Variovorax paradoxus: one gene and its partners. The protein of the gene in region 1 binds, or shares a complex with, the protein of each later gene. Links are inferred from orthologs where the notes say so. Each region holds a gene or a part of one and is shown in the gene's direction. Other genes may lie near its edges.

Region 1 (10,719 bases):
TTGACGATGGTGGTCACCGCCAGCACCCGCTGGGCCTCGCGCGCGCAGTTTTTTTCTTCGGGTTTCATCTTCGCGACCTGGGGCGTGCACGTTCCCACCGTCAAGGCTCACTACGGCATCGACGAGGCCCAGCTCGGCCTGGCGATGCTTGCGGCCGGTGCCGGAGCGATGTACGGCCTGACCAGCGCCGGCCGCTGGATCGGCCGCCACGGTCCGCGGCGCATGGCGGCGGCCTGCGGCTGCGTCTATGCGCTGCTGCTGGCCGGACTCATCGCCATGCCCGGCTACCCTGCCCTGCTGGCGCTGCTGGCGGCCTTCGGCCTGGTGACCAGCGTGTTCGACGTGGCCATCAATACCGAAGCGGCGCAGCTCGAACTGCATGGCGGCACGCCGCTGATGAGCGGCATGCACGGCATGTTCAGCCTGGGCGGCATGGCCGGTGCCGCGAGCGGCAGCGCCGCACTCGCCGCCGGCCTGGGCGCGCAGGCGCACCTGCTGTGGGTTGCGAGCGCCATGGCGCTCCTGGTGGCCGTGTCTTCGATGCGCATGCTGCCCAACCCGCCGGCCGCAAGCGATGCAACTGCCGCAGACCGCAAGTTCCGGCTACCCCGCGGCGCGCTCGCGGTGCTGGGCGTGCTCGCAGCGCTCGGCCTGATTGCCGAGGGCGCCATCTACGACTGGAGCGTGCTCTATATGCAGCAGGAACTCGGCAGCCCGCAAAAGCAGGCCGCGCTGGCCTACGCGAGCTTCTCGGCGGCCATGGCCGCCGCGCGCTTCGGCGGCGACGCCATGCGCGCCCGCTTTTCACCGGCTGCGCTGCTGCTTGGTAGTGGGGTGCTCGCGGCCGCCGCCATGACACTGGTGCTGCTGACCGACCTGCCCTGGCTCGCGCTGATCGGCTTTGCCGGCGTGGGCGTCGGTTTCGCGAACGTCGTGCCAATTCTGTTCGGCGCCTCGGCGCGCGTGCCGGGCGTGGAACCCGCCACCGGCATTGCCGCCGTCTCGGCCGTGGCCTATCTGGGGTTCATGGCCGGTCCGGCGGTCATCGGCCTGCTGGCGCGGGCCAGTTCGCTGACGGCCGCGCTCTACGTGGTGGTGGTGTTTGCCGTGGCGCTTGCGGCCTCGGCCCGATACACGAACAGCGGCGACCAGCCCGCCTGAGCCGGCCGCCGGGGGAAAGTCTTAGCGCAGCGCCGGCGCGGCGGACTGCAGCGAGCGCACCGTGGCGTCGCCCATGGCGGCGCCGAATTTCTTGGCGAGCTTTTCGGCCACGTTGTCGCGTCGCGTGTAGTCGGTCACCTCTTCGGCCTTGATGACTTCGCGTGCCACGTAGTCCACGTTGCCCAGCTGATCCGCCAAGCCGAACTCGACAGCTTGTTCGCCGCTCCAGAACAGCCCGCTGAAAAGGCCGGGGGTATCGAGCTTGAGCCGGTCGCCGCGCCCCGCCTTCACCACGTTGATGAACTGCTGGTGAATCTGGTTCAGCATGGTCTGGGCATGCGCGCGTTGCGCATCGCTCATCGGGCTGAACGGGTCGAGGAAGCCCTTGTTCTCTCCGGCCGTCAGCAGCCGGCGCTCGACGCCAACCTTGTCCATCACGCCGGTAAAGCCGAAACCGTCCATCAGCACGCCGATGCTGCCGACGATGCTCGCCTTGTCGACAAAGATCTTGTCGGTGGCGGCCGCAATGTAATAAGCGGCCGAGGCGCAGGTTTCTTCGACCACCGCGTACACCGGCTTCTTGTGCTTGGCTTTGAGGCGCTTGATCTCATCGCTGATGATGCCGGCCTGCACGGGGCTTCCGCCAGGCGAATTGATGAGTAGCACGATGCCCTTGGCGCCCTCGTCCTCGAAGGCTGTTTTCATTGCAGCCACGACGAATTCAGCACTCGCATCGCCGCCATTGGCAATTTCGCCCTTGATCTCGACGACGGCCGTGTGGGCCGTGGTCTTGGCGGTGCTCGGCGTGCTGCGCGACATTGCGAGCCAGACCAGGAAGATGAAGAAGGCGAGCCACGAAAGACGCGTGAAGGTCTTCCAGCGGCGCGCGGCCTTCTGTTCGTTCAGGGAAGCGAAGGCGAGCTTCTCCAGCGTTGCACGTTCCCATCCGGGACGCTGCGTGGGATCTTTGGCCATGTTCTTCGGCGCGCCCTGCGAGGACGCAATGGGAGTGGCCGGCTCAAAAGGATCAAAACCTTCAGGTTCCGTGCGGTTCGGGTCGGTCATTGTCAAAAAGTCAGGGGATGGAGGTTCCAGGCAGTATGCCAGTGCACCACGCCGTCACGTTCGCTGAGGGCGATCTTCACGAGGCCGCCGCGGCACGGGCCGCCGGCGCACTCGCCCGTGTCCGGCTTGTAGACCGCGCCGTGCGTGGCGCAGAGCAGCCACTGGCCGCTGTCGTCGAAGAAGCGGTCGGGCTGGAAATCCATTTCCATGGCCACGTGGCTGCATCGGTTCAGGTAGGCGTGCGGCTGCCCTTCGAAGCGCACTGCAAAAGCACGGCAGGTTTCGCCGCCGTAGACCACGTCGAAAGGTACGGCGAGGCTGCCTTCGACCAGGTCCGAGGCGTTGCAAAGGGGAATGGGCTCTTCTTCGCTCATCGCAAGATCTTCGCTCAGGCGTTGTCCAGGAGCCAGGCCTCGAGGCTGGCCACCGAATGGGCAACGAACAACGGCTTCAGCTCGTCGAAGCTTTCGGGTTCGTGTGCGCCGTAGCTCACGCCCACGCTCGCGCAACCGGCGTTGAGCGCCAGCTGCAGGTCATGCGTGGTGTCGCCGATCATCAGGGTGCGTTCGGCCGGCACCTCGAGTTCTTCCATCAGTTCCAGCAGCATGCGCGGATGCGGTTTGCCGAATGTCTCGTCGGCCGTGCGCGAAGCGTCGAAGCGGTCGCGCAGCGCGACTGTCTTGAGCGCTTCGTTCAATCCGCGGCGCGATTTGCCGGTAGCCACGGCAAGCTTGTGGCCGCGCGCGCGCAGGGCGTCGATCATCTGGAGCACTCCGTCGAAAAGCACCAGGTCGTCCTGGTGCTGCAGGTAGTGATAGCGGTAGCGCGCGCCGAGTTCGGCGTATTTTTCCTTCGGCACATCGGGCGCCGCACGCGCCAGGGCCTCGGCCAAGCCCAGGCCGATGACCCAGGCGGCGTCGTTTTCGCTCGGCTTGGCGCCGCCGACGTCGATCACCGCCGCCTGGATGCAGCGCACGATGAGCCGGGTGGAGTCGTAAAGCGTGCCGTCCCAATCGAAGGCGATCAGGTCGAAGCGCAGGGGGCGGGAAGAATCAGTCATTGGCCGTGGGAGTGGGATGTTGGGCAAGCGCCTCGAGCGCCTGCGGCGGCATCAAGCCGTGCAGTTCAGGCGGCAAGCCGGCCTGCAGCGCCACGCGCTCGCCGGTCGAGGGATGGCTGAACTGCAAACGCCAGGCATGCAGGAACATGCGCTTGAGGCCGAGTTTTTGCAACGCGCGCTGGCGTTCGAAGTCGCCGTACTTGTCGTCACCGGCAATCGGGTGGCCGGCCGAAGCAAGGTGCACGCGAATCTGGTGCGTGCGGCCGGTCTTGATGGTGACCGCCAGCAATGACAAAGGCGTGGCATCGCCGGCCAGCGTGAGCCGCGCCAGCACCCGCACCAGCGTGACGGCGCGCATCGCGTCCGGATGGTCCTTGGCGACCACGCGCACACGACGCTCGCCGGCGCCTGCGCCATCACCCGGCAGCAGGTATTTGGCAAGCGGCGCATCGAGCACCTTCTTGTTGGCGGGCCAGGCGCCCTCGACCAGCGCAAGATAGGTCTTGCCCGTTTCGCGGTCGCGGAACTGGTCTTGCAGCGCCACCAGTGCGCTGCGCTTCTTGGCCACCAGCAAAATGCCCGAGGTCTCGCGATCGAGCCGATGCACCAGCTCCAGGAACTTGGCGGCCGGCCGCGCGGTACGCAGCTGCTCGATCACGCCAAAGCTCACGCCGCTGCCGCCATGCACCGCCACCCCGGCCGGCTTGTCGATGGCCAGCACCGCGTCGTCCTCCAGCAGCACCGGAAATTCGCGCGGCGGCGCGGGCGGCGTGGCGCCTTCTTCGGCGCGGGCAGATATGCGCACCGGCGGCAGCCGCAGCACGTCGCCCACCTCGATGCGGGTTTCGGCCTGCGCCCGCCCCTTGTTGATGCGCACCTCGCCCGACCGGATGATCCGGTAGACGTGCGTCTTGGGCACGCCTTTCAGGTGGCGGAACAGGAAGTTGTCGAGCCGCTGGCCCGCGGATTCCGCATCCACGGTAATGAATTTGATGGAGGCGTGCGGCGCCCCCGCACCCTCCGCGGCTTTTTGAGCCGCGGGATCCGGAACTGCGGGATTTGGAGCGGCCGCGGGGCTTCGCTTCGCACCTATAATGTTTTTCACCAGCGCGGTCGTGTAAGTGCTTGATTAGACAGAAGTTTAGATCACTGCAGTCAAACGCCCAGGACAACGCTGCGAGGTCGATGCCGCTTTGGCGCCGAGACTGCAAACCCCGCGCAATTGCGCAAAGTGGCAGACCCTGCACCCAAGTCAAGCCGACACCCACGAAACACCGATACGGAATACCCAGCCTGCAGCTTCCAAGCTGCCGGCGGATCGAAGCGAGTCCCTTGTGTTGATGCTGCTGATTCAACTGTGCCTGCGTTGGCCCACCTGGCTTTTGCCAGCGGCCTCAGGCATTGAGTCATCCGCACCGCGCGCCACCATTGCGCAACCAGCTATCAATAAGATAGCTGCTCAACACCGAATCTGGCTCGCGCCCATCCACGCGCCCCCACCCCGGCTGTCTTCTTGAACTGACGTTCAAGAGGCCTGTTCGCGCTTGCCGCGGCAGTGACAGCATCCGGGGCCAAGCGGCAATTCCCCTCGTTTCGCGGGCGTCGTCCGTGCATCGTTGGCCCGTCATGGGCCTGTAGAACGATACATATAAGGACAACGCATCATGAAGCGGATGCTGATCAATGCCACGCAGGCCGAAGAACGCCGCCTGGCCATCGTCGACGGGCAAAAGCTCCTCGACTACGAAATCGAGATCGAAGGGCGCGAACAGCGCAAAGGCAACATCTACAAGGCCGTCGTCACGCGCGTCGAGCCCTCGCTGGAAGCCTGTTTCGTCGACTACGGTGAAGACCGCCACGGGTTCCTGCCGTTCAAGGAAATCTCGAAGCAATACTTTGCCGAAGGCGTTTCCGCCAACCAGGCACGCATCCAGGACGTCATCAAGGAAGGCCAGGAACTGACCGTCCAGGTCGAGAAGGAAGAACGCGGCAACAAGGGCGCGGCCCTCACCACCTTCATTTCGCTGGCCGGCCGCTATGTCGTGCTGATGCCCAACAACCCGCGCGGCGGCGGCGTGAGCCGGCGCATCGAGGGCGACGACCGCGCCGAGCTCAAGGAGGCGATGGACCAGCTCGAGTACCCCAAGGGCATGAGCATCATCGCGCGCACCGCCGGCATCGGCCGCTCGGCGCCCGAACTCCAGTGGGACCTGAACTACCTGCTCAAGCTCTGGAGCGCCATCGACGGCGCGGCCAAGGGCGGCAAGGGCGCCTTCCTGATCTATCAGGAATCCTCGCTCGTCATTCGCGCCATTCGTGACTATTTCAATCACGACATCGGCGACATCCTGATCGACACCGACGACATCTACGACCAGGCGCAGCAGTTCATGGCGCACGTCATGCCCGAGCATGCCGCCCGCGTGAAGCGCTACCGCGACGATGCCGCGCTGTTCAGCCGCTTCCAGATCGAGCACCAGATCGAATCGGCCTACGCCCGCACCGTGCAGCTGCCCTCGGGCGGCGCCATCGTGATCGACCACACCGAGGCGCTGGTCTCGGTCGACGTGAACTCGGCCCGCGCCATCAAGGGCGGCGACATCGAAGAAACCGCCACCCGCACCAACCTCGAAGCCGCCGACGAAGTGGCCCGCCAGATGCGCCTGCGCGACCTGGGCGGCCTGATCGTCATCGACTTCATCGACATGGACGAGTCGAAGAACCGCCGCGAAGTCGAAAGCCGGCTGCGCGACGCGCTTCGGCAAGACCGCGCCCGCGTGCAGTTCGGCTCGATCAGCAAGTTCGGCCTGATGGAAATGAGCCGCCAGCGCCTGAAGCCGGCGCTCAGCGAAGGCTCGTCGATCCCCTGCCCCCGCTGCGGCGGCTCGGGCCACATCCGCGACACGGAATCGAGTGCGCTGCAAATCCTGCGCGTCATCCAGGAAGAGTGCCTGAAGGACAACACGGCCGCGGTGCATGTGCAAGTGCCGGTCGAAGTGGCGTCGTTCCTGCTGAACGAAAAACGCCCCGAAATCGCCAAGATCGAGCTCAAGCAGCGCGTCACCGTGCTGATGGTGCCCAACAAGACGCTCGAAACGCCGAACTACAAGCTCGAACGCCTGAAGCACGACGATCCGCGCCTCGACCACATCGAAGCCAGCTACAAGATGGCCGACGAGATCGAAGACCCGACGGCCGTTACGCGCCGTTCGCAGGAACCCACCAACAAGCAGACGCCGGTCATCAAGGGCGTGCTGCCCGACGCACCGGCGCCGGTGGTGCCGCCCAAGCCCGAAGCCGTGCGCGCGCCCGCCGTTGCGCCGGCACCGGTCGCGCCGCCCGTGGCAAGCGCACCCGCGCCGGCCGAAATGGGCTTCTTCGCCCGCATCAAGAGCTGGTTCGGCGGCACGCCGGCACCGGCGCCCGCACCGGCCGTGATTCCCGTGGAAGCGCCGAAGCCCGCGCGCCGTGATGGCGGCCGGGGCGGCCGTGACGGCGAAGCACGCGGAACCCGCGATGGCGAACAGCGCCGCGGTGGCCGCGGCGGCGAAGGCCGCAGCGAAAACGGTGCCCGCTCCGGCGGCCGCGACGGCGACCGCCGCGGCGGTCGTGGTGGCGAGCGCCGCGGCGAGGGACGTGAAGGCCGCGAAGGCCGCAGCAGCGAACTGCGCAATGACGCCGCACAGCAGCCGCGTGAACAGCGCGAGCCCCGCGAACAACGCGAACCCCGTGAAGCACGCGGCCCGCGCGAAGGCGAACAGCGCCGTGGTGGCCGCGGCGAGCGCCGCGAAGGCGAAGGCCGCGAAGCACGCCCCGTTTCGGCCGACCTGATCGACGGCAACCTCGACGCGCAGCAGCTCGCACCCGGCGCCACTGTCGGCAATGACGAAGGCGCATCGGCAGAACGCGCACCGCGTGCCCGCGGCGAACGCCGTGAACGTGGCGAGCGCGGCGACCGTGCTGATCGCGGCGAACGCAGCGAACAGCGCAATGGCAGCGATGCACCGCGTGAGGCCTCGGGCAACGACAACGCCGCCGCACAAGACGATTCGCAAGCCGAACGCGCACCGCGCAACAGCCGTGAAGAACGTGGCCAGCGCGGCGAGCGCAACGACGGCCGCCGCGAACGCCGTGGCGAAGGCCAGCCGCGTTTCGCAAACGGCGAAGCGCAGGGCGAAGCACGGGCACCTGCCGACGAGGCAACAACTGCCATCGCTTCAGGCGCTGAAGGCGAAGGCAATGCCAACGAGCAGGCACCGCGACGTGACGGCGAAGAGCGCCGCGGCCGTTCGCGTGACCGTTACGGCCGTGATCGCCGTGAACGCGGCCCGCGCGACGAAAGCGAAGCCAACGTGGCTGGCGCATCGGCCGACAACGCATTCGCGGCCGAGCCGAACGAAGCCCGCGCTGCAATGCCCGAAGAAGAAACGCGCGCACCCGCACCGCGGAGCTACTTCGACCGCCCTGCAGCGGCGCCTGCACCCGTTGCTGCTCCGGTGGCACCTGCGCAAGCCGTTGCACCTGTGGAAGTTGTTGCACCGGCGGCAACCTTCGCTCCCGCACCCGTCGTGGCGCCCATCGCCGTCGAGAAGAGCACCGGCAGCAAGCCCGCCGCCAACGGCCGTGCCCTGCTGCCGAAGGTGCAGCCCTTCGAACTGCCGCTGAACGAACTCGCGCAAATCGCCGAGAGCTCGGGTCTGCAGTGGGTCAACTCGGATGCCGAGCGCATTGCGCAGGCCCGCGCCGCCATTGCGGCCGAGCCGAAGCCGGTGCACGTGCCGCGCGAACGCCCGCCTGCCATCACGCTGGACGAAGGTCCGCTGGTGCTGGTTGAAACCCGCCGCGAACTCAGCGCGATGACGCTGCCTTTCGAGAAGGCATCGACCGACGCTCAAGGCGTGAACTGAAGACGCTCAGGCCCTCGGGCCTGACAGCAATAAAAACGGCGCCAATTGGCGCCGTTTTTTTATGGGGAACGAAGGGAGCCTGCCTTCAGCAACGACCCGCAGCAGCCGCTACGCCGCAAGCAAATGCTCAGGCCTTCTCGACCTGCGCCGCCCTCTTCCACGCTGCTGCAGCCTGCTCCGCGTCTCCACGGGCCTCGGCCAGTTCGGCCAGCGCAAGCCATGCACGGCGATAAAGCTCCGTGTCCTGCAAACCCAGGCCCGCTTGCATGAGCAACTGCTGGGCCTTGCCCCACAGCTGCCGCTTCATGCAGGCCATGCCGGCAAGGTATTGCAGGTTGGGATCGCTCGGGTTGTTGCGTTGCGCCGTTTCAATGCGGGCGAGCCAATCGGCATCGACCGAATCGAGCCCCGCCTCGAGCGCGCGTGCCAGCCTTACGCGCAATGCGTCGCCCAGGCCGCGCGGCTGCGAGACCATGCGTTCCCATGCCGGCAGCAGCCACCCGCGCGCCAAGGCAAGATCGCCGCGCAAGGCCACCATGCGCTGGGCGGCGTGAATGGCCACCTCCGGCATTTCACGCTCGGCCGCATCAAGCTCCCCCCATGCACGGAGCAATTGCGCCGGGTCATGCGCACTGCCCAATAGTTCGGTGGCCAGTCCACGCACGATGCTTTGCGCTGCGGCATCGGAAAAGGCGCGATGTTTGGCGAGCAGGCGTGCGGTTTCCAGCGCTTCAAGCGTACGCCGGTCCTGGCGGGCTGCTTTCAGGCGAATGCGCAATGCGAGCGTTCGCCGCTGCACGCCTTGCGGCAGTTCTTCGAGTCGGGCCAGTGCGCCTGCGGGATCGTGGTCTTCGAGCGCCCAGCGTGCAGCACGCAGCTGCACGCCCTCGCGCGTCTCGGGGCTTGCCAGCACAGTCCGGTCGACGCTTTCATTGAGGGCCTGCTGCAGATGGGCATCGCGCGCCGGCCGGTCTTGCAATGCCTGCGCACTTTCGGCGGCCAGCAAATGCGAGATCACGCGGACCTGCTGCGCTTGCGGCAAGCCGGCACCCAGGGCCGCAAGCGTTTTCTCTTGCACCAGCGCGGCTTGCGCGGCCTTGCGCGCACGCGAGAAACGGCCTGACAGCAACTGCACCATGGCGTCGAGCAAAGCCGAATGCAGCGTGCGTTCCTTTTGCTGCAGCCGCCATTGGCGCGCCTGGGTCGGAAGAGAGAACAGCGCCGCCAGGCCGCGCAGCGCCAGATGCAGCAACGCGAACGCGCCCAAGAGGATCACCAGCACCAGGTTCAGGGAAAGATCCACGCGCCACGGGGGCCAGAACACGGTGATCGTGCCCTGGTTGTTGCCTGCGAACAGCGCCACCGCCGCGGCGATGGCGAAAAGCGCCAGAAGCCAGAGTGCCGCCCGCATGATCAGCGCCCCGCCGCTGCGGTTGCCAGCGCGGCCAGCGTGTCGTCGATGCGCGGAGGTTCGGAGGTCTTCACCTGTGCCTGGAGCTGCTGCAGCAGCGTGGCGGCCGCTTGCGTGCGCCGCGACGCGGGATCGAAATAGCGGTTCAGCGATGCAGAAACCGTGGCGAGGTCGGTGCGCGCGGCATCCACCTGCCGCGACAGCAGGGAAAGCCGTGCGTTGAGCAGCTTGAGCTTGAGGTTCTCGCGCAGAAAGTAGGTCTGGTCGGGCGCCAGCAGCACCGCCTCCGGCCTTTCGATGCGGCCAACGCGCACCAGCGATCGCAGTTCGGCGCGCACTGTCAACAGCGCCCGCTCCCACCAGGCCGCGTCGGCTGGAATGGGCTCCGGCTGCCAGGCATTGGCGCCGGATCCACGCATGGCCACGGCGTTGAGCGGCGGCAGGTCATCCACGCTGCGCATCAGTTCGTCGAGTTTCTGCAGCGCCTCGCCGCTGTCGGCACTGGCGCTGCTGCGCAGGCGGTCGGCGTCGCGCTGCATGGCGCGCTGCAGCGGTGCGAGTCTGGGCTGCGCGGCGCGCGCGATGCGCAGATCGCCGGACTTGAGTGCCGCCAGCAAAGGCTCCACGCTGCCAGTAACCTGGGCTTGCTGCAGCGCCAGCCGCACGGCCGATTCGATGTCGACCACCAGGTTCTCGTCGCGCGAACGCGAGAGGCTTTGCATGAGTTCTTCGAGCTGTGAACGCTGCAGCGCAACCTCGGCGACACGGGTTTCGGTGAGGGCAGCGCGCGCGGCGGTGTCGCGCACGGTGTCCATGGCCTGCCGCGCGAGCGTGCGCGCCTCGAGCGATTGCGCCTGCGCTTCCGCGCTCTGGCGTGCCAACTGCTCCTGCATGCCGCTGACCTTCTGCCAAAGCGCAATCGCAATGGCCAGTGCTGCGAGCGACACGACGGCCAGCAGGCCCAAGCCGATACGAGAGAGCGTTCTTGCGGCGGCCGCCAGCGCTTCCGGCGACTGCGGCGCCGCGAGCGTTGCGGGCACCGGCGCGGCGGCAGTTGGGGGGGACAAGTCGTCGGACGGAGACGCGGCACTCATGAGAAGGATTCTATCGACGCG
Region 2 (9,865 bases), 2.5 Mb from region 1 along the record:
TCGGGCAAGCCGGTGAACATCAAGAAGGGCCAGTTCCTTGCGCCGCACGACATGAAGAACGTGATCGACAAGGCGCGTGCGGCCGCCAAGGAAGCGGGGCTCGACGAAGACAGCTTCATGGCCTGCGAGCGCGGCGCGAGCTTTGGTTACAACAACCTGGTGTCGGACATGCGTTCGCTCGCCATCATGCGCGAGACTGCCGCACCCGTGGTGTTCGACGCCACGCACTCGGTGCAGCTGCCGGGCGGCCAGGGCACGAGCTCGGGCGGCCAGCGCGAAATGGTGCCGGTGCTGGCACGGGCTGCCATTGCGGTGGGCGTGGCCGGCGTTTTCATGGAAACGCACCCCGACCCCGCCAAGGCATTGAGCGACGGCCCCAACGCCGTGCCGCTCAAGCACATGAAGGCACTGCTGGAAACGCTGCTCGAACTGGACCGCATCGCCAAGAAAAACGGCTTCCTGGAAAACTCTTTCAACTGAGCCCCAACAACAAGACTGGAGAACACATGGCGTCCGCCTACATCATCGTCGACATGAAGGTCACCGACCCCGAGCAGTACAAGCAGTACATGGCTATTGCGCCCGACGCGGTAAAGGCGGCGGGCGGCGAGTACCTTGTGCGCGGCGGCCAGTTCGAAACCCTGGAAGGCAACTGGCAGCCCGCGCGCATCGCCATGCTGCGCTTTCCCAGCTACGAGAAGGCCAAGGCTTTCTACGACGACGAGTTGTACCGTGCCGCGCGCGCCAAACGCGCCGGAACGACCGAATTCTTCAATATGGTTCTGGTCGAGGGCGTTTCCGCCCCGGTCTGAGATTCAGTTCAAAACGAAAGGCAATAAGTGAGTGCAATCGTAGACATCGTCGGCCGCGAAATCCTCGACAGCCGAGGCAATCCCACAGTCGAGTGCGACGTGCTGCTCGAATCGGGCACCATGGGCCGCGCGGCCGTGCCCTCGGGCGCATCGACCGGTTCGCGCGAAGCCATCGAGCTGCGCGACGGCGACAAGAAGCGCTATCTCGGCAAGGGCGTGCTCAAGGCGGTGGAGAACATCAACACCGAGATCTCGGAATCCGTGCTCGGCCTCGACGCCAGCGAGCAGGCTTTCCTCGACCGCACGATGATCGACCTGGACGGCACCGACAACAAGGGCCGCCTGGGCGCCAACGCGACGCTCGCCGTGTCGATGGCGGTGGCGCGCGCCGCGGCCGAAGAATCGGGCCTGCCGCTGTACCGCTATTTCGGCGGCATGGGCGGCATGCAGCTGCCCGTGCCGATGATGAACGTCATCAACGGCGGCGCGCACGCCAACAACAGCCTCGACCTGCAAGAGTTCATGATCATCCCCGTGGGCGCCCCGAGCTTCCGCGAAGCCGTGCGCTACGGCGCCGAGGTGTTCCATGCACTCAAGAAGATCCTGGGCGACCGCGGCATCAGCACGGCGGTGGGCGACGAAGGCGGGTTCGCACCCAGCGTCGAAAGCCATGAAGCGGCCATCCAGCTGATTCTCGAAGCCATCGACAAGGCCGGCTTCGTGGCGGGCGAGCAGATTGCGCTCGGCCTCGACTGCGCAGCCAGCGAGTTCTACAAGGACGGCAACTACGTGCTCTCCGGCGAGAACCTCACGCTGTCGGCCGGCAACTGGGCCGACATGCTGGCCACCTGGGTCGACAAGTACCCGATCATCAGCATCGAAGACGGCATGCACGAAGGCGACTGGGACGGCTGGAAGCTGCTCACCGAACGCCTCGGCAAGCGCGTGCAGCTGGTGGGCGACGACCTGTTCGTCACCAACACCAAGATCCTGCAGGAAGGCATCGACAAGGGCATTGCCAACTCGATCCTGATCAAGATCAACCAGATCGGCACGCTGACCGAAACCTTCGCCGCCATCGAGATGGCCAAGCGCGCGGGCTACACGGCTGTCATTTCGCACCGCTCGGGCGAAACCGAAGACAGCACCATTGCGGACATCGCGGTGGGCACCAACGCCGGCCAGATCAAGACCGGTTCGCTCTCGCGCTCCGACCGCATCGCCAAGTACAACCAGCTGCTGCGCATCGAGGAAGACCTGGGCGACATCGCCAGCTACCCTGGCCGCGGCGCGTTCTACAACCTGAAGTAGCGCCCGGCTCCGCGGCATGCGCTCGCGCCTCGTTCCACCCATCGTGCTGTTGCTGCTGCTGGTCGTCCTGCAGTGGCAGCTGTGGAACGGGCGCGGCAGCGTGCGCGATGTGTCGCAGCTGCAGACCAAGCTGGCTGCGCAGAAAGAGGCCAATGCCAAGGCCGCCGTCACCAACGAGCGGCTGGCCTCCGAGGTCAACGACCTCAAGGTCGGGCTCGAAATGGTCGAAGAGCGTGCCCGACAAGAATTGGGCATGGTCAAGCCCAACGAAGTGTTCGTTCAAGTGACCCACTGAATATGGCCCCCACGCTCGGCACTGCGTGTCCTCGCTGCCCCCCGAGGGGGCCGCTCGCGCCTTGGGGCGGCCCGGCGGCGCTCGACGCCTGACTCCGCTGATGCCCGAGTTCTTCTCGGCCCCCGCCTTTGCGCTCTGGGGCTCTCCGGTCAGCTGGCTCGAACTCGTGGCTGCCGTGCTGGCGCTGGCCATGGTCGGCTGCAACATGCGCGAAATCCATTGGGGCTGGCCGCTCGCGATCGTCAGCTCGCTGCTCTACGTGGCCGTGTTTGCAGAGGCGCGAATCTACGGTGACGCCTCGCTCCAGGTGTTCTTCGCTATCGTCGCGCTCTGGGGCTGGGCACAGTGGCTGCGAGGCCATCGGGCTGACGGCAGCGCACTGCGGGTCAGCCGGCTTTCGCCGCGCGGCATTGCGTTTGCGCTAGTGGCCTGCGCGGTGGCATGGCCAGCGGTCGCCCTCTTCCTGCACCGCTTCACCGACAGCGACGTGCCCTGGTGGGACGGCTTTTCCACCGGGCTCAGCCTGGTCGGGCAGTTCCTGCTGGGGCGCAAGTTCATCGAGAACTGGCTGGTGTGGCTGGCGGTGAATATCGTGAGCGTGGGCCTTTTCATCCATAAGGGCCTGTGGCTCACCGTCGGGCTCTACGCTGTGTTCGCGGCGCTCAGCGTGGCGGGTTTTGTTGCATGGCGCTCGCGCATGCAGAGCGAGGCTGCGCGCGCATGACACCCACGCTGCCCACCGGCTGCGTCATTGCGCTGCTCGGCGCCGAGAGCACGGGCAAGACTGAACTCGCGCGCGCGCTCACGCAGCGCCTGCAGGAGCGCGGCATTGCGGCCACGCTGGTGGCCGAGTACCTGCGCGAGTGGTGCGAGCGCGAAGGCCGCACGCCTCGCCCCGACGAGCAGCGCGCCATCGCCGACGAACAGACGCGCCGCATCGACGCCGCGGCGGCCTCGGGCGTGGTGGTGGCCGACACCACGGCGCTCATGACTGCCGTGTACAGCGAGCAGCTGTTCGGCGACACCTCCCTTTACGCCGATGCGCTCGCCGCACAGCGGCGCTACGCCATCACGCTGCTGACTGCGCTCGACATCCCCTGGGTTGCCGACGCATTGCGCGACGGCGACCACGCGCGCGAGCCGACGGACACGCTGGTGCGCGCGGCGCTTTCGGGCGCCGGACTCTCATTCGCCGTGGTGCATGGCACCGGCGGCGAAAGGCTTTCCAATGCATGGAACGCCATCAACTCCATCGCCGGCAACGAGGGCCAGGCCCGGGCACGGGGAAGCCGCGGCGACGCGAAACCCACCTCCTGGTCATGGCCTTGCGAGAAATGCTCCGACCCGGAATGCGAACATCGTCTGTTCAGCGACCTGCTCGGCCGCCGCGACAACCCGCCAAACCCCCGTTCGGAGATCTGATGTTCCCGCTTGGTTTCTCTCGTCTCGCCTGTCTTCTTTGTCTCGTCGGCCCGGCCCTGCTGGCAGCCGGCACCGCTGCGGCGGCACCGGTTGCCGCCACCGTGGAAAACGCCACCACGACGACCGCCTGCGCCGAGGAAGACAACGTCTCGCTGGTGCTGCGCGGCGAAGGCATCCGGCGCATGCGCATCGAGGCGCTGCAGCCGGCGTATCTGGGCAGCATCGGCAACGACGTCACCGCGCCCGACTTTTCGGGCTGCAACTTCGACGGCGGTGCGCACCCTACCGATCCCGCGCACAAGTTCAAGCCGCGCCGCGTGGTGCTGCTCGACGACGCGCAGTGGCGCATCGTCGGCATGACGCTGCCCAGCTTCTGGCGCCCGCAACAGGTGCCGGTGCGCGTGGGTGCGCGCACCGACCGCGGCTTTCACCTGCTGCAGATCTTCCGCAAGGAAGAAGGCAAGGTGCTCGAGGCGCTGGTGCTCTACCCCGCAGACGGCTACTGGCGCATCAAGCCGCTGCCGGAAGAACGCTTCGGCGACGGCGTGTATGGCTCGTCGTTCCTGCTCGGCCCGGTCGAGCAAGGCAGCCGGCCGGTGGTCGACATCGCATCGATCCGCATCGTGCCCAAGCCGCTGGCCATTCACCTGCGCTTTGCCAGGGGCGGCAGCGCCGTCGCCAAGGTGTCCGAAATCAGCCGCGCGCGCACCGCGCTCGATGTCAGGCTCTCGACTCCGACCGCCGATGCACGGCCCTTTGCGGTGCTGCGCTCGATGTACGTTGCGGCGGACAACGCCGACGTGAGCGAAGTGCGGTGGCGGGAATCTCCCGATGCGGCGGAGCAGGTGCTGCCTTTGCCTGAAGTGAAGACGCTGAGCGGCACGCAAATGCGCTTTGGGCGCAGCCTGCCTTCGCGCCACAACACGAGCGCACCCGATATCTCGTTCAGCGATTTCGACGACGCGGTTCCGCGCTGATCGACGCGCCCGCTGGGCGCCTATGACTGGCAGCGCGGCCTAGCCGGCGCGCCGAACCTCGCTGGGCGTGGCGCCGAGCACACGGCGCATGCATCGTGCCATGTGGCTCTGGTGCGCAAAGCCGCTTTCCAGCGCCACCTGGCTCGCGGCCATGCCGCTGCGCACCAGCAGGCCGCGCGCACGGTCGACACGCCGGTGAACCACGTACTCGTGCACCGGCAGGCCCGTGGAGCGCTTGAATTGCGTCTTCAGGTGCGACGCGCTCAGGCCCGCCACCTCGGCCAGCCTGGCCAGCGAGAGATCGCCCTCCAGGTGGGTTTCGATGTAGTCGGTCACGCGGCGCAACTGCGGCCGTGTGAGCCCCTGCACCGGCGCCGTTTCATGGAGCCGGTGCCCGCCGAGCAGGTGCGCCGCCAGCGCGGTGCCCAGGCTGTCGGCGTAGAGAGTGCCGTTGGGAAAGCCGGCGCGCCGTTCGGCGTCGAGTGCCCAAGCAATATGTTCGATATGCGCATCGCGCAGCTGATGGCGCTCTGCCAGGCTCGCACGGTCGGCCGGCAGGCCCATTTCGTCGGCGGTGCGCCGCAGCAGCGAAGGCGGCATGTGCACCACCAGCGACGTGCTGGCCGCGTCCTCGTGCCAGACGTCGGAGCTGCCGGCGGGCAGGATGTCGATGTCACCGCGCGTGTAGCGGAACTTGTGCAGCTTGCAGGCGCCGTTGACGGGCGCACCCGCATGCACCTTGATGCGGTGGTCGGGCACGGCCTCGAAGCCGACCACGCCGCCGGGCGTGTGGCGCACGTGCACGTTCAGATGGGTGTCGGAGGGGGCGTGATCGCTCATCGGGCAATTATCCGGCGCGCCGGCAAAGCATGCTCGCGCGCCTGCGTCCGTTCGTGCTGCACCGCGGCCGAATGTGCGCGACCGGGTCGGCCGCTTTCCGGATCATCCGCTGCCATGAACACAACCACTCAAGACCCCCGATCCATGCACATCCCTGCGAACAACAAATACGCTGGCAAGAAGGCCGTCATTACCGGCGGCACCATCGGCATGGGCCTGGCCACCGCCCAGGCGCTGCTCGAAGGCGGTGCCGAAGTGCTCGTGACAGGCCTGAACCCGAAGAACCTCGAAGCCGCGCGCCGCGCCTTGGGGCCTCGTGCCCATGTCGTAGCCTCGGACACGGGCTCGCTGGCCGACATCGACGCACTCGCGGCGCTCGCCCGCGAAAAGCTCGGCCACATCGACCTGCTGCACATCAACGCGGGCATCTCGACGCTGGAGCCCTTCGAGCAGGTGACCGAAGCCGGCTACGACCGCGCTTTCGCGATCAACACCAAGGGCCCGTTCTTCACCGTGCAGCGCCTCGTGCCGCTGATGCGCGCCGGCGGCGCAATCGTCGTCACCTCGTCCATCGCGGACAAGGGCGGCATGCACGGCCTGAGCGTCTACAGCGCGACCAAGGCCGCATTGCGTTCCTTCGCCTCGGGCTTTGCGGCAGAGCTCGTGGGACGCGGCATCCGGGTCAACGTGGTGAGCCCCGGCTTCATCGACACGCCCACGCTCGGCATCGCCGATGCGACGGCAGAGGAGCGCGCCGAGTTCATCCGCCTGGGCGACCAGATCACGCCGATGCGGCGCCACGGCACGGCCGAAGAGGTGGCCCGCGCGGTGCTCTTCTTCGCCTTCGAGGCGACCTTCACGACCGGTGCGCGGCTCACGGTCGATGGCGGGCTGGGCCAGAACCTCACGCCGGCCGCGGCCTGAACTTGAATTGCAATCAAAAAGAAAGAACGAACACATGACCGACGTGTCCCTCATCGGCCTCGGCCCCATGGGCATTGCGCTCGCGCGAGCGCTTCAACCCGGGCACACGCTCACGGTGTGGAACCGCACCGCCGAGCGCGCCAAGCCCATCCTCAACCAAGGCACCGTGCTCGCGCCCAGCGCCCTCGCCGCTGTTCAGGCCAGCCCCGTGGTGCTGATCTGCGTGGCCGACTATGCGGCCTCCCGGTCGATCCTGGCCTCGCCCGGCGTGGCCGATGCGCTGCGCGGCAAGGTGCTGGTGCAGTTGAGCACCGGCACGCCGCAGGATGCACGCGACGACTGGGCCGCCCTGAGCGGCGTGGCCTACCTCGACGGCGCGCTGCTCGCCACGCCCGGCCAGATCGGCCGGCCCGATACGCCGCTTTTCATTTCCGGCGAAGAGCGCGCGCTGGCCAGTTGCCGGCCGGTGCTCGAAGCCATTGCAGGAAACATCCTGTACATGGGCGAGCCCATCGGCAACTCGGCGGCCTGGGATCTCGCCACGCTCTCGTGCATGTTCGGCGCCATGAGCGGGTTCTTCCACGGCGCGCGCATCTGTGAATCCGAAGGGCTGAAGGTGAACGAGTTCTCGCAGATGATCGGTGCGATCTCGCCGGTGCTCGGCGAAATGATCAGCGCCGAGGGCGAGGCCATTCACACCGGCCGCTACGGCGAACCCGAAAGCTCGATGGCCACCTGCGCGGGCTCGGGCCGGCTGTTCGTGAAGCAGGCGCGCGAAGCAAAGCTCGATGCGAGCTTTCCGGATTTCCTGATGGGCCTGTTCGACCGTGCGCTGGGCGCAGGCTTTGCGAACGAGCGCCTGGCCGCAATGATCAAGGTGCTGCGGCAGCCCGCCTGAGCGGGAGCGAGGAAAGGCCCCGCGACCTATTGCACCACGGGGCTCGCGGGCACCTGGTCGCCAGGCGGCGTGAATATCTGCGCCGTGTCGACCGCATCGAAGCGGTACTGCTTGCCGCAGAAGTCGCAGCCCACTTCGATGTCGCCGCGCTCGGCCAGGATTTCCTCGGCCTCCTGCACGCCGAGCCCGCGGATCATCTGCGCCACGCGCTCGCGCCCGCAGGTGCAGGCAAAGTGCGGGCCGAGCAAGCCCATCTGCGGTTCGAAGCGCAGCAGCTTTTCTTCCCAGAACAGGCGGCGAAGAACGGTCTCGACGTCGAGCGTCAGCAACTCGTCGCGCGTCAGGGTCGACGCAAGAATCGAGATGCGGTTGTAGTCCTCGTTGCGGCCGATCTCGTCTTCATTCGCCTGGTCGTGGTCCTTGTCGGAAGTACCGCCCGACGAACCTTCGAGGTTGCCCTCGCCCTTGACCGGCAGTCGCTGGATCAAGAGGCCCGCCGCCACTTTGTCGTCGGCTGCCAGCACCAGCGTGGTGTCGAGCTGTTCGCTCTGCAGCATGTAGTGCTGCAGCACGTCGCTCAGCTTGCCGAGCTTCTCGCCATCGTCGTCGAAGAGCGGAACCACGCCTTGGTACGGCGTGGTGCCCGGCAGCTTGTCCTTCGGGTCGAGCGTGATGGCGCAGCGGCCCTTGTTGTTCTCGTTGACCATGTCGGGCAGGCGCGCATCGGCCGGCAGCTCGCCGATGACCTTGGCGGTGGCACGCAGGCTCAGGTCGGGCTTGGCCTCGGCCACGGCCACCTTGACCGGACCGTCGCCGAAGATCTGCAGGATCAACGAGCCGTTGAACTTGATGTTGGCCTGCATCAGCGTGGCCGCGGCGGTCATTTCGCCGAGCAGTTCGGCCACCGGCGGCGGATAGGCGCCGGTGGTGGTGTTGGAGGCACGCCGCGCCAGGATTTCCTGCCACGCATCTGTCAGGCGCACGATCACGCCGCGCACCGGCAGGCCATCGAACAGGAATTTGTGCAGCTCGCTCAAAACGGATTTCTTTCGGTTGTGCCTGAATGGAATCAGGCGATTTTCTTGAGGCCCTTCGCATAGCGAACGGCGTTCTGTACGTAATGGTCGGAGCCGTGGCGCAAGCGGGCGGCGTCTTCGTCGCTGATCGTGCGCATGACCTTGGCGGGCGAACCGAAGATCAGCGAGTTGTCTGGAAACTCCTTGCCCTCGGTCACGACGCTGCCGGCGCCGACAATCGAGTTGCGGCCGATCTTGGCGTTATTCAAGACCACGGCCTGGATGCCGATCAGCGAGTTGTCGCCGATGGTGCAGCCGTGCAACATGACCTGGTGGCCGATGGTGACGTTCTCGCCGATGGTCAGCGGGCTGCCCGGGTCGGAATGCAGCATCGACATGTCCTGCACATTGCTGTTTCGGCCGATGGTCATCGTCTCGTTGTCCCCGCGCAGCACCGCGCCAAACCAGATGCTCGCGTTTTCACCCAACTTCACGTTGCCGATCACTTCCGCGCTGTCGGCCACCCATGCGCCGGTGCCGAGTTGCGGCGCAACGCCGTCGAGTTCATAAAGGGCCATCGTGGAGTCTCCGGGGGCAAAAACTAGAATTGTAGGGATGCACCCCCGATTGAGCGCGCTGGCCGCGCTGCGACTGACCGACCCTCAAGCCAAGGTTGCCGCGACACGCGCCACAGCTGCACATGCAGCTACCGATTCCATAGCACTTGAACCCCTGCGCACCGAAGGGGACGATCTCGGCGTGCCGGGCCGCCCCGAAAAGCCGGTGCGCGTGGCTGCCACGGCCGTGCAAAAGCGCTCGCCCTTCACGCCCGAGGGCCGCGCCGCGCTGATCCATTCGATCTGCCACATCGAGTTCAACGCCATCAACCTTGCGCTCGATGCGGTGTGGCGTTACGACGGCATGCCCGAGGCCTACTACCGCGACTGGCTGCGCGTGGCCGACGAGGAGGCCCAGCACTTCACGCTGCTGCATGCGCACCTGCAGGGCATGGGCTACCGCTACGGCGACTTTCCGGGCCACGACGGGCTCTGGAGCATGTGCGAGAAGACCAAGGACGACGTGCTCGCGCGCATGGCGCTGGTGCCACGCACGCTCGAGGCGCGCGGACTCGACGCCACTCCGCTCATCCAGGCCAAGCTCAAGCGCGTCAACACCCCCGATGCGCTGCGCGCGGTCGAGATTCTCGACATCATCCTGCGCGACGAGGTGGGCCATGTGGCCATCGGCAACCGCTGGTATCGCTGGCTTTGCGAGCGCGCCGGCCGCGACCCCGAACTGACCTATCCGGAGCTGGTCGCGCACTACGAAGCGCCGCGCCTGAAGCCGCCTTTCAACTTCGAGGCACGCGA
Region 3 (9,852 bases), 2.8 Mb from region 1 along the record:
TGCGTGCCAGCTTTGTCGGCCGTTTTTTGCTATCGCCGTGCTATCGAATAGGCAGCAAAAGAACGATTGCCGGTGGGTGCGCAGGGGCCCTGAGACGGAAAGTGGGTGCGATGCACGCTTGTTGTGCGCCGCACCATTTCGAACGCATGCGGCCGGCTGTTCAGCGCCGCGATGTCGTGTCCAGGGGCAGGTAGTCGGCCATGGCGAGCATCGACTCGGCCACGTCCACCAGGCGGCGCTTCTGGTTCATGGCGGTTTGCAGCAGCATCTTGTGCGCCTCGTTCTCGCTCATGCGCCGATGCGCCATCAGGAGGCCCTTGGCGCGTTCGACCAGCTTGCGCTCGTTGAGGGAGGCGCGAACGGTCTCGAGTTCTTCGCTCATGGCCTGCAGCCGGTGCGATTGCTCCTGCACCATGTCGAGCACCGAGCGTTCGAGGTGCCGGCCGTATTGGGCCGGTGCCGTGGCCTCGGTGCCGGTCTCGTCGAAGAAGATCGCGCCTTCGGCTTGCGGCGCGAGGGTGCCGAGCACTTGCTGGTATTCCTGCAGCTCGCCGCGTGCCTGCGCGATCTTGCGGGCGCAGAGTTCGCGCAGTTCTTCGGCCAACCGGTGTTCGACGGTCTTCATGGCGTCGATGCGGCGGGTGCAGCAGTCGAACCAGTTCTGGCTCAGCCGGGCGTCGGGCGCGGCCCCCGAAGCCGCCTGGGCCGAGGTCACGCTCATGCGGCGCAGGCGCTCGATCTCGGCCATGAAGGCGTCGGACTGGCCCTGGTGCCACAGCGCTAGCACGCCGCTGCTCGAAAAGTCGATGAAGACCTGGAAACAGCGCTCCTGCAGCTCGATGAGGTGCAGCCATTGCTGGCGCTGCGCTTCGTCGGTACGCCCCACCGCCAGCGACGCGGCTCCGAAGGCGCGCTCCTGGCCGGCAAACTCCTTGCCCTGCATGAAGTTGAACATCGCGACGAGCAGGCGCGAAATCTCTGGGTCGGTGGCGCCGTCGGCGGCCTCGAACACCACGGCCAGCAGACCGGCAACGAGCTTGGCGAAAGCGGCGGTCGCCTGCGCGGGCGTCAGCTCCAGCGCTGCCACGCGGCGCCGCAGCGCGGGCAAGCCGTCCAGGCCGGGAAGCACCCAGGCAATGCGGCTGAAGAGGCGGGCGCTGTTGCCTGCGGTGGCGCCCGGGCGGCCTTCGGTTTCGAGCTGGTCGAATCCGGCGCGCACCTCTTGTTCGAGTGCCAGGCATTCGGCGATCTGCGGGTCGCGCTGGTCGGCAAAGCGAACGCCGCGCGAGGCGAGAAACACGTTGGACATGCCACGCTCCCGCTGCAGCGCATGGACGAGCCGCGCGATCAGCCCGACCAGGTCGCTGGTGCGCGCGAGCTGGTCGAGCTCGTCGATTTCGCACTTTCTGGCGGCGATCAGGAAATTCAGTCCGGATTTCATGGTGGGAGGGGGAGGCAAAAGGCGTGCTGCAACATCCGTGCCGCATGGGCATTCCGCGCCGCCTACACTCCTGCGAATGCTTCTTCTGGGAATCGAATCCTCCTGCGACGAAACCGGCGTGGCGCTGGTTGAGTCGCACGGCGACGCGCTGCCGCTCTTGCGCTCGCATGCGCTGCACAGCCAGATCGCCATGCACCAGGCCTACGGCGGCGTGGTGCCCGAACTCGCCAGCCGAGACCACATCCGCCGCGTGCTGCCGCTGACCGAAGCGGTCATGGCGGAGGCCGGACGTTCGCTGGCCGAAATCGACGTGGTCGCCTATACACGCGGGCCGGGCCTTGCCGGGGCCTTGCTGGTGGGGGCGGGTGTGGCGTGCGCCCTGGGAGCGGCGCTAGGCAAACCGGTGCTCGGGGTGCATCACCTCGAAGGGCACTTGCTGTCGCCCTTCCTGAGCGCGGATCCGCCGGAGTTTCCGTTCGTGGCGCTGCTCGTTTCTGGCGGGCACACCCAGCTGATGCGGGTGGACGGTGTGGGGCGCTACGAACTGCTGGGCGAAACCATCGACGACGCGGCGGGCGAGGCTTTCGACAAGAGTGCCAAGCTCATGGGCCTGCCGTATCCGGGTGGCCCGTGGCTGGCCAAACTGGCGGAAGAGGGCAATGCGGAGGCGTTCAAGCTGCCGCGGCCGCTCCTGCACAGCGGCGACCTGGATTTTTCATTCGCCGGGCTGAAGACCGCGGTGCTGACCCAGGCCAAGAAGCTCGGCGACGGGCTGGAGGCGAGCAAGGCCGACCTGGCCGCTTCCACACAAGCCGCCATCGTCGAGGTGCTGCTGAAAAAGTCGCTGGCTGCGCTCGGGCAGACCGGCCTCAAGCGGCTGGTGGTTGCGGGCGGCGTGGGCGCCAATCGAAGCCTGCGGGAGCAACTGAACGCCGCCTGCGCCAGGCGCGGCGTGCGCGTGCACTACCCCGAGCTGCACCTGTGCACCGACAACGGCGCGATGATCGCGATGGCGGCCGCGATGCGGCTGCAGTCGGGCCTGGCGCAGGCCAGCGCGCGCTATGCCTTCGACGTCAAGCCGCGATGGCCCATGGCTTCGCTGATGGCATCCGCGGCGCCGGCGCAGGTGCCCGCGTAGCAGCGGGGCGCTGCGCGCGGCCGAGCGAAGGCACCGGCAGCACGTCGAGCATGTTGCGCCACAGCTGGCGCCACTGCGGCCAATCGTGGCCGCCTTCGGTGGTGAACACCCGGCCTTCGGGCAGCGCATCCGCCAGCAGCTTGTGGTTGCTGGCAAAGCGGTCGCTGAGGCCGAAGCCCAGGTACAGCTGCGGCAGGTCCTTGGATCTTTGGGGTTCCAGGTATTGCTGGAACCAGGGCCACAGCTTGCGATCGACTTCCTCGTCGGGCTGAGGGCCGGTGGGAGCCTGCCAGGTGCGCAGGCCGCCTGCCTTGTGGATTTCGGCGCCCAGAACGCGCCGCCCCAGGTAAGGCGCCAGCGCGACGATGCCGTCGACCGAGCCCGGCCTGGACAGTTCGTGGATCAGCGCGCCGAAGCCGCCGATGGAAATGCCCACGAGCCAGATCGACTTGTAGCCCTTGGCGCGCTGCGGCTCGATGACGTCCGCATGCAGGCGCTCGCTGAGCGTCTGGTCGTAGTAGTAGGAAACGTCGGCGTCCACCAGCAGTGAATCGGCGGCCAGGTGGCGCTCCTGGACTGCGCTGATGAAGCCTTCGCGCTCGAATTCGTCGGGTTTGAGATAGGCGCCTGGCAGGAAAACCAGGAGCGTATCGGACCGTTCGTTGTCATTGGCTGACTTGAGGTGCGTGATCATGGCGTGCCTTATTGGGCACCCGAATCCGCACCGTTAGCGATTCGGTGCGTCCGCGAGACGCCCACGAAGAAGAAAGAAGAAAAATGTGAATACGTCACATGATGTGACGTTATTCACTGTCCTATTGTGATTAAGGAGCGTCTTCAAAGTCAAAAACAATAGTTAACGACACTTTCCTCTCGTGGGCATTGCAAGATCAGTTGATCTGCAGCTCCGAAACGCGGCTCACTGGCACTTGCTTGCCCAGCTTCAGCGTGAGCACGCCGTTCTCGAGCTTGGCCTCGCTGGCGCCCGCGTCGATGTCTTGCGGCAGCTCGTAGGCAGCCTTGAACTGGCGCTTGGCTTCGGCCTTGCTGCCGATGCGGACCACGGCACCTTCGATGCCGATGGTGAGGTCTTCACGCGAAAGGCCGGGCACATCGACGGAGAGCGTCCAGCTCTTTTCGTCCTGTTCGACGAGCGGGGACTTGCGGGCATCGGTGAAGGCTTCGTTGACGAAACGCTCGAAGGCGCGGTCGTACGAACGCGGAGCAAAGCGGGCGGTATGAAGGGCGGGTGCGAAAAACATGAAAGAACTCCTGAATGAACACAATGGGGACAAGAATGTGTGTCCCTTACACTGCGCGGCCATTCAAAGCTGAGTGCCGCTTGCCACCACATCTAGGCGCGGCCGCAACCGTTTCAAGACAATGAATCCCCCCTTTATTTGGCGTCGCAAGGCCTTGAAATTTGCGGCGCTGGCGCTATGCGCGGCCCCCTTTGCCGCAGCAGCGCAAACGCCGCCGGCGCCCATCCGCCTGGCGCTTATCGAGAGCATGAGCGGTCCCTTCGCCAACACGGGCGAAGCAGTGTTTCGCAATCTGCTGTGGGCCGTGGAGCGCGTGAATGCGCGCGGCGGCATCAAGCTGCCGGGCGTGCCCGGCGGTGCGCGGCCGCTGCAGCTCGACCGCTACGACAGCAAGGGGCAGAACGAAGAAGCGCTCTCGGCGCTGCGCGCGGCCATGGACGACGGTGCGCGCATCGTGCTGCAGGGCAACTCGTCGGCGACCGCCGCGGCGCTGGTCGATGCCATTGAAAAGAACAACGAACGCGATCCGTCGCGGCGCGTGATCTTTCTCAACTACGCGGCGGTCGATCCGGTGCTCACCAACGAGCGCTGCAGCTTCTGGCACTTTCGCTTCGATGCCCATGCCGACATGCGCGTGGTCGCGCTGATGGACGTGGTGAAGGACGATGCAACGCTCAAGCGCGCATACCTCATCGGCCAGGACTACAGCTTTGGCCAGGCGGTGCTGCGTGAATCGAAGCGCCAGCTGGGCGTTCAGCGGCCCGATGTGGAAATCGTCGGGGACGAACTGCATCCGATGGGCAGGGTGAAGGACTTTGCGCCTTACGCCAGCAAGATCATCGCGAGCGGCGCGCAGGCGGTGTTTACCGGCAACTGGGGCAACGACCTCACGCTGCTGGTGAAGGCGGCGCGCGAGGGCGGCTTCAACGGCACCTTCTATACCTTCTACGGCAATGCGCTCGGTGCGCCGGCGGCCATCGGCGATGCCGGCATCGGCCGCGTGATCGCCGTGGCCGACTGGCTGCCTAACGTGCAAACGGCCCAGTCCGAAGCGTTCTATCGCGCATTTCGCGCGCGCTTTCCCAAGCCTGCCGACGACTACGTGCACATGCGCATGCAACTGCTGGTGGAATCGCTGGCGCAAGCCATCGAGCGCGCAGGCAGCGCCGAGGCCGCCGCCGTGGCGCGTGCCCTCGAACAGGCCGACGTGAGCCTTTACGGCCAGCGCGGACGCATGCGCGCTTCGGACCATCAGTTCCAGCAGCAACTCGTGGTCGGCGTGATGGACAGGCAGGGCAGGCCGGGCGTGCAGTTCGATGTCGAAGGTTCCGGCTACGGCTTTCGCGTGATCAAGACCATCGCACCCGAACGCGCCGAACTGCCGACGACCTGCAAGATGAAGAGAAGCTAGGAAAACCAACTCATGCGTGAAGCCATCCACAACCTCGAAGCCTCCAAGATCCGCGAGGTTGCCAATGCCGGTCTCGGCCGCGACGACGTGCTCGCCTTCTGGTTCGGCGAAAGCGACGAAGTCACGCCCGAGGTGATCCGCCAGGCGGCCATCGATTCGCTTCAGCGCGGCGAAACCTTCTACGCGCACAACCTCGGCCTGCCCGAACTGCGCGAGGCAATCGCCGGCTACACCAGCAAGCTGCATCCCAAGGTCGATGCTTCGCGCATTGCCGTGACCTCCGGCGGTGTGAGCGCGCTGATGCTTGCGGTGCAGGCGCTGGTCGATGCGGGCGACGAAGTGGTTGCGGTCACGCCGGTGTGGCCCAACCTGACGGCGCAGCCTGCGATTCTTGGCGCTGTGGTGCGCACGGTGTCGCTGGTACCCGCCGATGGGCAATGGACGCTCGACCTTGCAGCGTTGCGAAAGGCCGTCACGCCAAAAACCAAGCTCCTGATCGTCAACGCGCCCAACAACCCGACAGGCTGGACCATGACGCGCGAAGAGCAGCAGGCCGTGCTCGACCACTGCCGCGAAACCGGCACCTGGATCCTGGCCGACGAGGTTTACGAGCGGCTCTACTTCGAGCCCACGTCTAACGGTTGCGCTCCGAGCTTTCTGGACATTTCGAGGCCCGACGACCGGCTGGTGGTGACGCACAGCTTTTCGAAGAGCTTTCTCATGACCGGTTGGCGCCTTGGCTGGCTGGTGCTGCCGCCCGCGCTGGTCGAAGGCATCGGCAAGCTGATCGAGTTCAACACCTCGTGCGCGAGCGTGTTCACCCAGCGCGCCGCCGTTGCCGCCATCGAGCACACCGCGGAGATCACGCCTCGCGTGGTTGCCCACCTGAAGCAGTGCCGGGACACTCTGGTGCCGCTGCTGGCGGCCTTGCCCGGTGTGCAGGTGACCCCGGCCAAGGGCGGCATGTACGCCTTTTTCCGGCTCGAAGGCTTCGGCGACTCCCTCGAGCTTGCCAAGCGCCTGGTCGTCGAGGCTGGCCTTGGCCTGGCCCCCGGCAACGCCTTCGCCCCGGAAGCCCAAGGCTGGCTGCGCTGGTGCTTCGCCTCCAAGGACCCGCAGCGCCTTGTGCAAGGCGTGGAGCGCCTGAAAACCTGGCTATCCAGACAGTAAACGCGCAAGCCCCGGGCGAGCTATAATCCCGAGGCTTTGCATGCCGCAAGGCGCACGGTAGGGGCAGTTCCAGCGCCTACCGCAAGTCAAACATCCCGGAACAAGGAAATTCAACATGATCGCAGCCTCCATCAAGGCCGAAGTCGTCAAAGACAACGCCCGCGCCGCCAACGATACCGGCAGCCCCGAAGTGCAAGTCGCACTGCTGACCGCCCGTATCAACGAGCTCACCCCCCACTTCAAGACGCACGCCAAGGACCACCATGGCCGTCGCGGCCTGCTGCGCATGGTGAGCCGCCGCCGCAAGCTCCTGGACTACCTCAAGTCCAAGGATGCCGACCGTTACACCGCGCTGATCGCCAAGCTGGGTCTGCGCAAGTAAACCGAATCGCATGAAAAAACGCCTGGGTTAGTCCGCTAGCTCAGGCGTTTTTTACTTCGCGATCCACTTTCGGAGTGCCAAAACAGAGCGAAGCTGTGTCATTCCAATGAAGTTCCCGCTGAGCTTCGCTGGAATGGCATCGTGTTCTGAGAAGCCTCCGTCCCTGCGGAACCTGTGATGAATACAGGTCAATCGCTATCAAAACAGGAGCAAACATGAGCCTCTTCAACAAAGTCACCAAGTCCTTCCAATGGGGCGACAAGACCGTCGTCATGGAAACGGGTGAAATCGCTCGCCAGGCCAGTGGCGCCGTGGTGGTCGACATCGACGGAACCGTGGTCCTGGCGACCGTGGTGGCCTCCAAGTCGGCAAAGCCCGGCCAGGACTTCTTCCCGCTGACCGTCGACTACATCGAGAAGACCTACGCCGCGGGCAAGATCCCCGGCAGCTTCTTCAAGCGCGAAGCCAAGCCGAGCGAACACGAAACGCTGACCAGCCGCCTGATCGACCGTCCGATTCGCCCGCTGTTCCCCGAAGGCTTCCTGAACGAAGTGCACGTGGTCATCCACACGCTGTCGCTCAACCCCGAAGTCGACGCCGACATCGCCGCCATGATCGGCGTGAGCGCCGCGCTGTCGATTTCCGGCATTCCGTTCAGCGGCCCGATCGGCGCTGCGCGCGTGGGCTACATCAACGGCCAGTACGTGCTGAATCCGGGCCAGACCGCCCGCAAGGATTCGCAGATGGACCTCGTCGTGGCAGGTACCGAAGCCGCCGTGCTGATGGTCGAATCCGAAGCACAGCAACTCAGCGAAGAAATCATGCTGGGCGGCGTGGTGTTCGGCCATGAACAAGCCAACATCGCGATCAACGCGATCCATGAACTCGTGCGCGACGCCGGCAAGCCGGTGTGGGACTGGCAGCCGCCGGCCGAAGACGAAGCCTTCGTCGCCAAGGTCAAGAGCCTGGCTGAAGAAAAGCTGCGCGCCGTCTATCAAATCCGCAGCAAGCAAGCCCGCACGCAAGCCCTGCGCGAAGCCAACGCCAGCGTGATGAACACGCTGAAGGAAAGCGGCGAACCCTTCGACGCCGGCAAGGTCAACGACCTGCTGTTCTCGATCGAATCGAAGATCGTCCGCAGCCAGATTCTCTCGGGCGAACCCCGCATCGACGGCCGCGACACGCGCACCGTGCGCCCCATCGAAATCCGCAACTCCGTGCTGCCGCGCACCCACGGCTCGGCGCTGTTCACGCGTGGCGAGACGCAGGGCCTGGTTGTGACCACGCTCGGCACGGAACGCGACGCACAGCGCATCGACGCGCTGGCCGGCGAGTACGAAGACCGCTTCCTGTTCCACTACAACATGCCTCCCTTTGCCACCGGTGAAGTGGGCCGCATGGGCTCGACCAAGCGCCGCGAAATCGGCCACGGCCGCCTGGCCAAGCGCGCGCTCGTCGCGGTGCTGCCGACCAAGGAAGAGTTCCCGTACACCATTCGCGTGGTGTCGGAAATCACCGAATCGAACGGCTCCTCGTCGATGGCTTCGGTCTGCGGCGGCTGCCTTTCGATGATGGACGCCGGCGTGCCGATGAAGGCGCACGTGGCCGGCATTGCCATGGGCCTGATCAAGGAAGACAACCGCTTTGCGGTGCTGACCGACATCCTGGGCGACGAAGATCACCTGGGCGACATGGACTTCAAGGTGGCCGGCACGACCAACGGCATCACCGCGCTGCAGATGGACATCAAGATCCAGGGCATCACCAAGGAAATCATGCAGGTCGCACTGGCCCAGGCCAAGGAGGCGCGCATGCACATCCTGGGCAAAATGCAGGAAGCCATGGGCGAAGCCAAGACCGAGGTGTCGCAGTTCGCACCGCGCCTGACCACGCTCAAGATCAACCCCGAGAAGATCCGCGACGTGATCGGCAAGGGCGGCGCAGTCATTCGCGGCCTGCAGGAAGAAACCGGCACGACGATCAACATCGACGAAGACGGCACCATCACCATCGCCTCGACCGATCCGGAAAAGGCCGAGTTGGCCAAGAAGCGCATCGAGCAGATCACCGCCGAAGTCGAAATCGGCAAGGTCTACGAAGGCCCGGTCACCAAGATCCTGGACTTCGGCGCACTCATCAACCTGCTGCCCGGCAAGGACGGCCTGCTGCACATCAGCCAGATCGCGCACGAGCGCGTCGAGAAGGTGACCGACTATCTGAGCGAAGGCCAGATCGTGAAGGTCAAGGTTCTCGAGACGGACGAAAAGGGCCGCGTCAAGCTGTCCATGAAGGCCCTGAGCGAGCGCCCGGCAGGCATGGAATTCCAGGAACGCGCACCGCGTGAAGACCGTGGCGACCGCGGTGATCGCGGCGGCGAGCGTCGCGAGCGTTCGGACCGTGGCGACCGTGGCGGTGACCGCGGCGGCGAACGTGCGCCTCGTTTCAACAACGAGCAGCAGCAGCCGCGCAACGAGCAGCCGCAGGCCCCCGCCGGCGAGCAGCCGTACGCACCGCGCGAATCGCAAGAGTAAGAAGGGCGCAACGGCAGCTTTGCCGTTGCCGACTTTTTAATTGCTAACCACGCCCGGACACGGGCGTTGCAGGCCAAAGACCATGAAAGCCATTGAAATCACTTCGTACGGCGCCCCTGAGGTGCTGCGCGCCGTGGAGCGTCCCGATCCGGTGGCCGGCGTGGGCGAATTGCTGATCCGTGTTGCCGCGAGCGGCGTGAACCGTCCGGACGTGTTGCAGCGCAAGGGCCACTACCCGGTGCCGCCGGGTGCTTCCGACCTGCCGGGCCTCGAAGTGGCCGGCGAGATCGTGTCGGGCGATGCCGCTGCCCTGGCCGAGGCGGGCTTCAAGATTGGCGACCGCGTCTGCGCGCTGATCGCTGGCGGCGGCTATGCCGAGCTGTGCGTGGCGCCTGTGGCGCAATGCCTTGCGGTGCCCAAGGGCTGGAGCGACATCGAGGCGGCTTCGCTGCCCGAGACCTTCTTCACCGTCTGGAGCAACGTGTTCGACCGGGGCCGCCTGCAAAAGGGCGAAACC

What was found.
Region 2: the proteins of QHG62_RS04065 (region 1) and eno are in contact, whole or in part, in a solved structure (PDB 2FYM), measured with the Escherichia coli proteins. The link is inferred for Variovorax paradoxus from one-to-one orthologs.
Region 3: the proteins of QHG62_RS04065 (region 1) and pnp are in contact, whole or in part, in a cryo-EM structure (PDB 9QH0), measured with the Escherichia coli proteins. The link is inferred for Variovorax paradoxus from one-to-one orthologs.

Annotation. Positions count from the first base shown.
Region 1 is NZ_CP123990.1:855,793-866,511, reverse strand. Bases 4,559-8,393 are described here. They hold QHG62_RS04065 (Rne/Rng family ribonuclease), read left to right. Parts: upstream 4,559-4,950; coding sequence 4,951-8,193; downstream 8,194-8,393. Other genes in these bases: QHG62_RS04060 (heme biosynthesis HemY N-terminal domain-containing protein), read right to left, coding at 8,321-8,393. In the rest of the region: QHG62_RS04095 (SAM-dependent methyltransferase), read left to right, coding at 1-4; QHG62_RS04090 (MFS transporter), read left to right, coding at 7-1,161; QHG62_RS04085 (S49 family peptidase), read right to left, coding at 1,183-2,226; QHG62_RS04080 (Rieske (2Fe-2S) protein), read right to left, coding at 2,229-2,600; QHG62_RS04075 (HAD family hydrolase), read right to left, coding at 2,615-3,286; QHG62_RS04070 (RluA family pseudouridine synthase), read right to left, coding at 3,279-4,391; more of QHG62_RS04060, read right to left, coding at 8,394-9,604; QHG62_RS04055 (uroporphyrinogen-III C-methyltransferase), read right to left, coding at 9,607-10,698; QHG62_RS04050 (uroporphyrinogen-III synthase), read right to left, coding at 10,695-10,719. UniProt on the Escherichia coli protein: Endoribonuclease that plays a central role in RNA processing and decay. Required for the maturation of 5S and 16S rRNAs and the majority of tRNAs. Also involved in the degradation of most mRNAs.
Region 2 is NZ_CP123990.1:3,320,604-3,330,468, forward strand. What follows is about bases 1-2,981. They hold eno (phosphopyruvate hydratase), read left to right. Parts: upstream 1-839; coding sequence 840-2,123; downstream 2,124-2,981. Other genes in these bases: kdsA (3-deoxy-8-phosphooctulonate synthase), read left to right, coding at 1-480; QHG62_RS16000 (DUF1330 domain-containing protein), read left to right, coding at 507-812; ftsB (cell division protein FtsB), read left to right, coding at 2,140-2,418; pnuC (nicotinamide riboside transporter PnuC), read left to right, coding at 2,519-2,981. In the rest of the region: more of pnuC, read left to right, coding at 2,982-3,142; QHG62_RS16020 (ATP-binding protein), read left to right, coding at 3,139-3,840; QHG62_RS16025 (hypothetical protein), read left to right, coding at 3,840-4,817; QHG62_RS16030 (AraC family transcriptional regulator), read right to left, coding at 4,857-5,657; QHG62_RS16035 (SDR family oxidoreductase), read left to right, coding at 5,772-6,581; QHG62_RS16040 (NAD(P)-dependent oxidoreductase), read left to right, coding at 6,616-7,479; QHG62_RS16045 (Hsp33 family molecular chaperone HslO), read right to left, coding at 7,506-8,516; QHG62_RS16050 (gamma carbonic anhydrase family protein), read right to left, coding at 8,549-9,073; QHG62_RS16055 (ferritin-like domain-containing protein), read left to right, coding at 9,111-9,865. UniProt on the Escherichia coli protein: Catalyzes the reversible conversion of 2-phosphoglycerate (2-PG) into phosphoenolpyruvate (PEP). It is essential for the degradation of carbohydrates via glycolysis.
Region 3 is NZ_CP123990.1:3,705,302-3,715,153, reverse strand. What follows is about bases 6,710-9,677. They hold pnp (polyribonucleotide nucleotidyltransferase), read left to right. Parts: upstream 6,710-7,019; coding sequence 7,020-9,335; downstream 9,336-9,677. Other genes in these bases: QHG62_RS17860 (NAD(P)H-quinone oxidoreductase), read left to right, coding at 9,418-9,677; rpsO (30S ribosomal protein S15), read left to right, coding at 6,710-6,804. Outside these bases: QHG62_RS17900 (nitrate regulatory protein), read right to left, coding at 161-1,441; tRNA (adenosine(37)-N6)-threonylcarbamoyltransferase complex transferase subunit TsaD, read left to right, coding at 1,518-2,579; QHG62_RS17890 (alpha/beta hydrolase-fold protein), read right to left, coding at 2,515-3,273; QHG62_RS17885 (Hsp20/alpha crystallin family protein), read right to left, coding at 3,470-3,841; QHG62_RS17880 (branched-chain amino acid ABC transporter substrate-binding protein), read left to right, coding at 3,963-5,252; QHG62_RS17875 (pyridoxal phosphate-dependent aminotransferase), read left to right, coding at 5,265-6,422; more of rpsO, read left to right, coding at 6,538-6,709; more of QHG62_RS17860, read left to right, coding at 9,678-9,852. UniProt on the Escherichia coli protein: Involved in mRNA degradation. Catalyzes the phosphorolysis of single-stranded polyribonucleotides processively in the 3'- to 5'-direction. Also involved, along with RNase II, in tRNA processing.